One region of the Arthrobacter sp. 10L424 genome, then DNA from elsewhere that is predicted to be linked to it. Evidence: riboswitches for the same ligand, from Rfam matches in the RefSeq annotation. Region 1 holds a riboswitch; each other region holds the start of a gene.
What was found. A riboswitch is a leader RNA that binds a small molecule or an ion and turns the genes downstream of it on or off. The one in region 1 is predicted to bind cyclic di-AMP.
Positions count from the first base shown of each region.

Region 2: linked by a shared signal. The riboswitch ahead of AC1DC5_RS13460 (NlpC/P60 family protein) and the one ahead of AC1DC5_RS08515 (NlpC/P60 family protein) in region 1 are both predicted to bind cyclic di-AMP.
Region 3: linked by a shared signal. The riboswitch ahead of AC1DC5_RS18600 (aggregation-promoting factor C-terminal-like domain-containing protein) and the one ahead of AC1DC5_RS08515 (NlpC/P60 family protein) in region 1 are both predicted to bind cyclic di-AMP.

Region 1 covers NZ_JBFTJH010000003.1:633,525-636,758, forward strand. Annotated here, with positions in the region: gene AC1DC5_RS08510 (dihydrofolate reductase family protein) at 208-795, shown strand; gene AC1DC5_RS08515 (NlpC/P60 family protein) at 854-1,579, opposite strand; cyclic di-AMP (ydaO/yuaA leader) riboswitch at 1,585-1,755, opposite strand; gene AC1DC5_RS08520 (hypothetical protein) at 1,956-2,225, shown strand; gene AC1DC5_RS08525 (DNA alkylation repair protein) at 2,243-2,749, opposite strand; gene AC1DC5_RS08530 (GYD domain-containing protein) at 2,872-3,192, opposite strand.
Region 2 covers NZ_JBFTJH010000007.1:106,636-109,869, reverse strand. Annotated here, with positions in the region: gene AC1DC5_RS13470 (iron-dependent transcriptional repressor DtxR) at 1-108, shown strand, start outside; cyclic di-AMP (ydaO/yuaA leader) riboswitch at 254-467, shown strand; gene AC1DC5_RS13465 (M23 family metallopeptidase) at 472-1,290, shown strand; cyclic di-AMP (ydaO/yuaA leader) riboswitch at 1,427-1,596, shown strand; gene AC1DC5_RS13460 (NlpC/P60 family protein) at 1,906-2,664, shown strand; gene AC1DC5_RS13455 (HNH endonuclease) at 2,885-3,234, shown strand, end outside.
Region 3 covers NZ_JBFTJH010000015.1:3,206-6,439, forward strand. Annotated here, with positions in the region: gene AC1DC5_RS18595 (sensor histidine kinase) at 1-1,121, shown strand, start outside; cyclic di-AMP (ydaO/yuaA leader) riboswitch at 1,226-1,386, shown strand; gene AC1DC5_RS18600 (aggregation-promoting factor C-terminal-like domain-containing protein) at 1,385-2,167, shown strand; gene AC1DC5_RS18605 (glyoxalase superfamily protein) at 2,317-2,694, opposite strand; gene upp (uracil phosphoribosyltransferase) at 2,786-3,234, opposite strand, start outside.

The sequences.
Region 1 (3,234 bases):
TAATGCATTCTGCCCCGGGCACGGCCTGAGCGCAAGGTTCGGCGCCCGCAGGGCGTGTGTGTCAGCCGATGCCATTTGCCCCGCGTCCGACCCAGAGATGGCCAATCCGGCAGTATGCTGCCGCCCGGCGTCGGGCAGTATCCCCATGCCGCCTCCGCGCCCGGCGTCGTACGCTGGAACCCCTGAAGCCCACTGAAGGAGTCCGCGATGCGCAAGGTCATTCTGATGATGCAAGTGTCCCTGGACGGATTCATCGAGGGCCCGGACCAGGACCTGAGCTGGCATCGGGTCGATGAGGAACTGCACACCCACTTCAACGACTTGCTGCGGACGATGGGCGGCTTTCTGGACGGCCGGGTCACCTACGAGATGATGGCCGAGTACTGGCCGACGGCGGACCAGGACCCCTCGAACTCAGCCCCCGAGAGCGAGTTCGCCGGAATCTGGCGGGACATGCCCAAGATCGTCTACTCCAGGACCCTTGCGAAGGCGGGCTGGAATACCGAGGTGGTGCGCGACGTCGTCGTCGAGGACGTCATGAAACTCAAGGACCAGCCCGGCGGCGACCTCGCACTCGGCGGCGCAACCCTCTCGGCGGCGTTCAGACGGCTCGGCCTGATCGACGAGTACCGGATCTACGTCCATCCGGTTCTGGTTGGACGCGGGACGCCCCTCTTCAAGGAGACGGATGCCCTGACTTCGCTCCGGCTGCTGGAGAGCCGCACCTTCGGGAACGGCGTAATTCTGCTGCGGTACGCGGCCGAGCCGGATGGCGGACACGCAAAAGACCGGTGATCCGCTGCCCCCAAGGCACCCGATCGACCGGTCTCCTGCGTGCTGTTAGCGGTACTGCTTAGCCGGCGCGGACGAACGTCACGGGACCGGTGGCCGTCAGCCAGGACAGCGGGTGCGCCATGGTGGCGTTGACGCCGTTCATGCCGCCGCTGATTGCCTGGCCGTTGCCGGCGTAGATGGCAACGTGGCCGGACTGGACGATGATGTCGCCGGGCTGCGGAGTGGAGACGACCTGGCCGTACTTCAGGAAGGCCGTCGGGCCGATGTCGCCGACCGGGATGCCGGCAGCGTTCAGGGCCTTCTCCACCATGGCGGTGCAGTCCTGGGTGATGCCGATCTGGCCGTATGCCATGGACAGCAGTGTGGCGTTGACTCCACCGGCTGCCGGGGCAGCGGCGGGGGCGGGGGCCGACTGGACCTTCACCGTCGCCTTAGCGGCAGGAGCTGCGGCGGCCGGTGCTGCCGGGGCCTTCGGAGCGGCCGCGGGCTTGGGGGCCTCGACCACGGGCGCCGGTGCTGTTTCAACGGCGGGGCGCTCGAAAGTAATCTGGACAGCGGAGTCCGCCATGACCGGTGCGCCGACCTGGCCCTTGACGTCAACGGACGACGCCGGGGCGGCGTCGCGCTTGGCCGGCGCATCGGCTGCGTTGGCGGCCATGGCGCCGCTAAGCACCATTCCGGAAGCGGCGACGAGAACTGCGGCCTGGCGGCCGATGGTCCCGGCGGTACGGCGTTTGCTGCGAAGATCGGCGCGCTTGGGCGCATGGGTATTGCTGGAAATCATTAAAAGGAGCCTCTCCCAATGCCTGCGAGGTGAGCTGTCGGATTCGGATGGGAGGCACCCGGCCGCACTCGGGCCCGATCATTGCGGGCCGTGCGGCTTCACCCCAAGACCCCTGACTAACAGTGGGTCAATAGTGGTTTCCCCGTCTCTGCCGGACGTTGCTGCGAGTTATCCCCACGGCCGCGGCAGAGTTAGGCAATCGGCTGGGGAGAGCCCGTCTCGGAAACAACAGGCACCTAACAACGGTAACGGAATGATCACGGCATGTCACATTGAGGTAACGGCGGAAAGGGGTTGCGGGCGGTCTTTCCCCACGCCAGACGCCGATTCGGGAATAGGATATTGGCATCACGGTTCCCAGAAGCGGAGGCCCCAAATGAACAATCCCGACGTCAACACGCACTGCGTTGCCATCTGCCAGCTGAGCAATGAACCGCCGGAGGACTTCAACGTCAACACCGAGCTGCTGGTACTGGAAAACGGGGAGGTCCTCGTCTCCACCTGGGACGCTGAGCCCCGTGACGGCGGCTTCGATGTCCACGTCCTCAACGACCGCGTGGACGCGTTGGGTTTCATGGTGGTCACCGACTGGGAGTTCTTCGATGAAAAGGCCTACGCCGTGGTGGAGCGCCGGCCGGGAAGCTAGGGAGATTTCCCCGGGCGTTACGGGCCGTCAGAAGTCAGGTTCCGGCCGGGTCTAGCCATCTCGGCGGCGCGGCGCAGCCAGCCGTCAGGATCCCTCCCCCAGCGGTCCAGAACGCTGTCCGCGCGGACCCTGCCGACGACGTCGAGACCCGCCATCAGGGGGCCGACGACGTCGGTGGCGAGCGGATCCACCAGGGCGCTTAGCTGTGCGCTCCGGACGAAGCCTTCGATCCGCGTCAGGTCTGTGTTGGTCAGCAGCCGGACGCTCGATTGCAGGAGGACGACGGCGGCGAGGCGGCGTTCGAAGACCGGCACCTGCCACAGCTCGGAGCTAAGCGCCGTGATGTCATCGTGAGTGAGGTCCGGATAGCGCCGGAGGGCATCGCGGACAGTTCCGCGCACGGCTCCGACGGATGCGCCGTAGTACCGGTGGCCACTTCCGTGCCTGGCCTCGGACTCCTCGGCCCGGCCCCACGACGACTCGCGCTGGAGCGCAAGGTCAATGAAGTCGCCGGCATCACTCATGGGGCCATTGTTTCGCATCCTGCGGCGGGGAGGCCCAGCACCCAAGTGGCCCGACGCCGTCGTGCCCTGTCTACCCCGTAACCGCGGGGCAGCGAAGTCCGGTGTCGGCCAGGCCCGGTGCCCTACTGACCCGGTGCCCGGTACGTGGGCGTCTTCTTGGCCGCGTCGTCCAGATCCTCCGGCGTCAGGAGCGGCTTCAGGCGCACGTTCACAGAGCCCGATGAGTTGATAAGAAGCGAAAGCGCGGCGGCATCGGACGGCAACGGGACCTCGAAGACCCCCAGTACGTCCCTCTCCCCGAAGGCGTAGTAGAAGCATTCGAGCGATCCGCCCACGGATTTGAGGGCATCGACCAGCGCGTCACGGCGCTTCGTTCCCCCTTCGCGCATGAGACCTTTGATGCCGTCGCCCACGTAATTCGCTTCGAACAGATACTTAGTCATGACCCTTCCCGTCCTGTCATATCCAGGACTCGGGCAAGGCAA
Region 2 (3,234 bases), on a different contig from region 1:
TCGCTGGAACGGGTAGGGGAGTACATCTCCGTCCGGGTACCCGATATCGAAGGCGCCCTGGAACTCCCGCCCGAGGTTGCGGCCCACGTCTTTGTTACCGTCGGTTAACAGGACTTAACCCACTGCTCATCGGACGACCCATGAGTTATGCACAGATTCGATAACGGATTTATCTCTGCGAGGCTTAATCGCCTATAGTTGATCACTAGTACCGATACCAAAGCGTTATCTGATCCGAAGCCGAGCTCTGCCAGCGGATCAGTAGCAGAGTCACCTTCTGGCAGGGGCGGGGGAACCACTTCCGGCTGTTCATCAGCCTTGGGGTGAAGTCCGTCAGCGGCAAGCACACACCACAGAGGGACTCTTTGGATGCCTCTGTGTCTGGACGCCTGCCACGGCGGACCGGGTCTTTGAACTCTCTGACCCGAATCCGACAGCTAACTCCGCAGGCTCTCCAGAGAGGAACCGTTTTTGACCACCCAGACCGCCAGGGGCCGCCGTCGTGCGACCGGTCCCGCTCCGGAGCCGCGACCGGCCGTCGCCGTCCTGGCCGACCGCCCACGTGACGCGCACCGCGACGAACGCAGGGGCCGCCGCAGCCCGTTCCGCCAGGTAACAGACTTTGCCGCCGCCAGCGGCGTTGGGCAAAAGGCCGGCATTGCACTCGCCGCTACGGGACTGGTCCTCACCGTCACCGTCCCCGCCACTGGCCCCGTTATGGCCACCAACGCGGGGTCGACGGGATCCATCTCGGCCGCAGTCCAGCCTGATGTCACGGCTGGCGAGGCCAAAATCGACTTCAACCGGACCGCCGTCACCACCCAGGGCGACCCGGACGGAAAGCTCAAGCAGTTGCTGAGTGCCCAGTCCGTCGGTTCGATCACCCGCGCGGCCTCCGCCGGAAGCCTCGGGGCGCCGCTGGCCCAGTTGAAAACCGCGTCACCCTTTGGATATCGCGTCAGCCCCATTACAGGCGGCTCCGGCGAGTTCCACCGTGGCCAGGACTATTCCGCCCAGTGCGGCACGGCCGTCCTGGCTGCAGCCAGTGGGACCGTGACGTTCACCGGCTGGCACCCCTACGGCGGCGGCAACCGTGTCGTGATCGACCATGGCAACGGCCTGGAGACCACCTACAACCACTTGTCCTCAGCCACCGTCAAGGTTGGCCAGCAGGTCTCCCGCGGCGAGGTCGTGGCGATGAGCGGCACCACAGGCGCCTCCACGGGCTGCCACCTTCACTTCGAGGTCATGGTCAACGGCGAAGTTGTCGACCCGACCGGCTGGCTGTAACAAAGCTGATCGGACGCTCTCGCATTCTTGTGACACGCCGTGATCCGAATGTGACATTGAGTCCCAACTGTTGTAAGTTTGACCTACGCCAACTTTTCCGAAGTTGGCGCTCTTGAGTGGATTGCCTAGCTCTGCCACCGCTCAAGGTCCGTTCGCATTACATCGTCTGGCAGGGGCGGGGGAACCAATTTTGGCCTTCGAAAGAAGGCCTTGGGGTTAAGTCGCAAAGCTTCCCAGGAAGCAGCGCGGCCGGGTGACTCCCATCCGAATCCGACAGCTCACCTCGCAGGCATTGGGAGAGGCTACTTTCGTGTCTTCACGCCACAATGCTGCGCGTCACCGCGCTTGCGCGGCTCTTACGAGCCCGCTGAAATCCGACTCCTCGGTTGCCCTTGCCGGCGCCCGGAACGGATCTCACACCGCCGCCTCAATCTCTGCTGAGTCCGGCCCGCAGGCCATGCACCTGCACGCAGTTCCCGCTTTTGGCGCGTCTTCGCAGTACACCCTTCGCTAAGTAACCCACTTCGGGGCGATCCGGCGTACCCCCAAGATGCCGGAGCGTCCTCAGCACGCGCCTGAAAAGCGCGGCCACAGGATCACGAAAGAGAGAACTTAATGACTACTCGTGCAAACGCACGGCACCGCGCCGAGGTCACCAAGACCAACTCGCTGGCTGTTATTGCCAAGGCTGTCGGCGACAACGCCGGTGGCGTGGGCCGCCAGGCAGCAGTCATCGCTGCTGCTTCCGGCCTCGTCCTGACCAGCGGCATCGCAGCCAACGCTGCTGAGGCCAACGTCCAGCGCGAATCCACCTCCGCTTCCACCCTCGAAGTCCAGTCCGCCGCCCCCGCGGCCATCTCGGCTGCTTCCAGCATCTCGATCGCTTACGACAAGACCGAAGTCGCCACCATTGCGGCCCCCGTCAAGGCGAAGCCCGTCGTGAAGGTCCAGGAAACGCCCACCGCCAACACCGCCGGCACCAAGGTCGGCGCCGCCGCCACCGCTTCCGTGGCCGGCGCCAAGGCTCCGGCCGGCGTCGCCAGCGGCATGGGCGCCACGATCGCCGCTGCCGCCTACGCCCAGATCGGCGTTGGCCAGGATTGCACCGCACTCGCCACGAACGCGCTGGCTGCTGCAGGTATCAACTACCACGGCTGGCCGGCAGGTTACCTGTCCCTCGGCCGCACCGTGAGCGCCGCCGAGGCACAGCCGGGCGACCTCGCGTACTACCAGAACGGTGGCGCGGGCATGGCCCACATCGCTGTTTACGTCGGCAACGGCATGGCAGTTCACGGCGGTTGGAACGGTGGGACCACTTCCCTCCAGACCGTAAACGTCGGCTCCGGCCCGGTCTTCATCCGCGTCGGCGGCTAAGGACAACAGCTTTTTACGCAAAGGACCCCTGCCATGCGGCAGGGGTCCTTTGCGTTGCCGCAACGTGAACTTCAGCCGACACGGGCCACGGCCGGCAAAAAAAGATTCGGTGAAACGGCACCTCGGTGTTTACTCTTGTTTTGTCGATCCATAGCCCGACCATGCAGAGGGCAGCCGGCCCTCGTGCCCCTGGCGGGTGCGGCCGTGAAGAGGTATGCGGATGCGCACTCTCGTTCTGAATGCTGGATATGAACCGCTGGCGGTTGTGACCTTCCGCCGGGCGCTCGTCCTTGTGCTGACTGGAAAGGCCAGTGTCGTGGCGGAAGGCGACGATCCCGTCGTTGGACCGCAGGACGTCCTTGGCCGGCCCTCGGTGATTCTGCTGAATCGCTACATCAGGCCCCGGTACAACACCCTGACGACCGTCAGCCGCCGCGGCGTGCTCCGCCGGGACGGGCACCGTTGCGCCTATTGCGGCAAGGCCGCCCACACCATCGATCATGTCCAGCCCAAATCCAGGGGTGGTGCGGATTCGTGGGAAAACCTCGTCGCCGCCTGCCTGCGCTGCAA
Region 3 (3,234 bases), on a different contig from region 1:
CCTCCCTGGTCTGGACCACCGTGGTCGTGTCCGCCGGGGGCCTCGTAGTGATCGGCCTGGTCGGGACGGCACTGATCCGCCGGACCATGAAGCCGCTGGATCAGCTCTCCGAGGTGGCGACGCAGGTCTCGCGCCTTCCGCTCGACGCCGGGGAAGTGGGACTTGCCGTACGGGTTCCGGCGTCGGCAGCCCATCCGGGAACCGAGGTGGGCAGCGTCGGCCATGCCCTGAACCTGATGCTGGACAACGTCTCCAATGCCCTCGAAGCCCGGCAGGAGAGCGAGATGAAGGTGCGCCAGTTCGTGGCGGATGCCTCGCATGAATTGCGCACACCGCTGACCGCCATCCGCGGCTACACCGAGCTGATGCGGATGACCGAGCATTTCACCCCCGACGGGCAGAAGTCCCTGGCCCGTGTTCAGAGCCAGTCCGAGCGGATGACCACCCTGGTGGAGGACCTGCTCCTGCTCGCCCGGCTGGATGAGGGCCAGCCGCTCAAGCTCAGCGACGTGGACCTCACCCAGCTGGCCGTGGAGACGGTGAGCGACGAGAAGGTGATGGCCCCGGACCGCGTCTGGCAGTTGGAGCTTCCCGAAGAGCCTGTGGTGGTTCGCGGAGACGCCACCCAGCTCCACCAGGTGCTGGCCAATCTGCTCTCCAACGCCCGCAAGCACACGGGGCCCGGAACGACTGTGGTGACCGGCGTTGGGCGAACCCCGGACGGGAGCGCCGTGGTGACGGTGACCGACAACGGGCCCGGGATCGCCCCCGAGTTTATGGGCCGCGTCTTTGCGCGCTTCACCCGGGCGGATGCTTCCCGGAAGAATCCGGTGCCGGTGACGACGCCGGCAGCCGTCCGACGGCCCTTGCCGCACCTGCCGCTGCGCCCACCCCGGCCTCCGTCCGCCGCGAGTGCTTCCACGGGGACCCCTCCCCCGACTTCCGCCGAGGGAACCAGCGGACTGGGACTCTCGATCGTGCAGTCGATTGTTGAGGCTCACGGTGGGACGGTCAGCGTGACGTCGGCGCCCGGCCGGACCGAGTTTGTGGTGCGGCTGCCCGCGCCGAACCCGGTCCAGGGGGAGCATCCGACGGCGCAAGCCGCCACACCGTCGTCGTGATCTCCGTTACCTAAATGTGACTTAAGCAGGCTGCTCCTGTACGGTTTTTAGAGTGTGGCCATCACTGACGCCGCACATCCGGATGCACGCCAAACTCTGCCGCCTCCCGGATTCCGCTGCACCAGGCAGAGGCGGGGGACCCAGAGTTCCCGGGCATTTGCAGATCTTGCACCCTTGGGGTGAAGCCGACACGTGAGATTCCGTGCGGCCGGATGACCTCATCCGAACCCGACAGCTAACTCCGCAGGCGTTGAGAGGCGATCATGACTGAATTCAAGCCACAAACGCGCCCTGATGGCGTTACGAAGAAGACCCGCTCCGAGGTGTCCCGCCACCGCGCTGAACCGGCCAAGCCCGCTTCAGCCCTGTCCCGGCTTGCCAAGAACTTCGGCACCACCGGCCGCCGCGCGGCCGTTGTTGCCGCCGCCTGCGCGGTGCTCGTGGGGGTCGGCGCTGCCGGGCATGCCTCCGAGACGGCTGCCCGCAATGCCACCGCGGGCACGTCCACGGAAGCAGCCCCCACTGCGGATGCCCTGACGCACCTCGATTTTGAGCGCGTCCGGGTCGACAACCAGACCACCTTCCCCACCGGCGGCGCCGCGGCCCAGTCCACCGAGGTCAAGCCTGCCGAAGCACCGGCCCCGGCAGCTGCCCCGGCTCCGGCAGCTGCTCCGGCTCCCGCTCCCGCTCCGGCGGCTGCCCCGGCACCGGCACCGGCGCCTGCCCCCGTTGCCATCGACGACCCGGCCGGCGCGCAGGCCTACGCGGCCAGCCAGCTGGGATCCCACGGCTGGGCTGCAGACCAGATGCAGTGCCTCACGAAGCTCTGGACCAAGGAGTCTGACTGGAAGACGACGGCCACCAACAAGAGCAGCGGCGCCTACGGTGTGGTCCAGGCCCTGCCGGCCGAGAAGATGGCCAGCGCGGGCGCTGATTACCGGACCAACTACCGGACCCAGATCAACTGGGGCCTGAAGTATGTCAAGGACCGCTACGGCTCACCGTGTGGCGCCCTGAACTTCCACTACGCCCACAACTGGTACTAAACACCAGAAGGTCGGACTGAACTGAGGCCCCGGATCCCACTGGATCCGGGGCCTTAGCTCTGCCGGCGACGGTCCGCGACAACCCGCGACAACCCGAGGGAACCGTCGGGCCGTCGGGCCGTGGCCGGACCGTTCGGCTTAGGGCGCGACTAGCCGTTGGGACGGTTGGGCAGGTACTGCACCGCCCATTTATTGCCGTCGGGATCGGCGAAGTAGACGAAGTGCCCCCAGTCCTGGACGTCGACGTCGCTGACATCCACGCCGTTGTCCTTGAGCTGCCGGTGGGCGGCCTGAATGTCGCTGACCACCAGCTGCAGGCTCGGGGCGGTGCCGGGCGGGGCGTCGTTGAGGCCCTCGCCGATGGCGATCGAGCAGCCGGAACCGGGCGGGGTCAACTGGACGAAACGGATGCCGTCCATGGGCCGCTCGTCGTAGTCGGCATTGAACCCGACCTTATTGACGTAAAAATCCTTGGCGCGGTCCACGTCGGACACAGGGACAAAGACAAGCTCAAGTTTCCAGTCCATGGGCCACAGGCTAGTCCCGGACCGCGATTTGCGGTAGGGCAATCCCAAGGGCGTGGACCCGCCGCGGCGGCGGGCCCAACCCCGTGGCTGGTTAGCCGGCCACGCCGTACAGGCGGTCGCCGGCGTCGCCCAAGCCCGGGACGATGTAGGACTTCTCGTTGAGCTTCTCGTCGATGGAGGCGAGCACGATCGTCACGTTGGCGTCCGAGAGCTCTTCTTCCAGCTTCGCGAGGCCTTCCGGAGCGGCCAGCAGGCAGATGCAGGTGACGTCGGAGGCGCCGCGCTTGAAGAGGAACTTGATGGCCTCACGCAGTGTGCCGCCGGTGGCGAGCATGGGGTCCAGGACAAAGATCTGGCGATCGGTGAGGTCCTCGGGGAGACGCTCGGCATACGTGATGATGTCCAGGGTCTCTTCATCCCGGGCCATGCCCAGGAAGCCGACCTCGGCGGTGGGGACCAGCTTGGTCATGCCTTCGAGCATGCCGAGTCCCGCACGCAGGATGGGGACCACCAGCGGCGTGGGCTTGGTGAAAGCGGTGC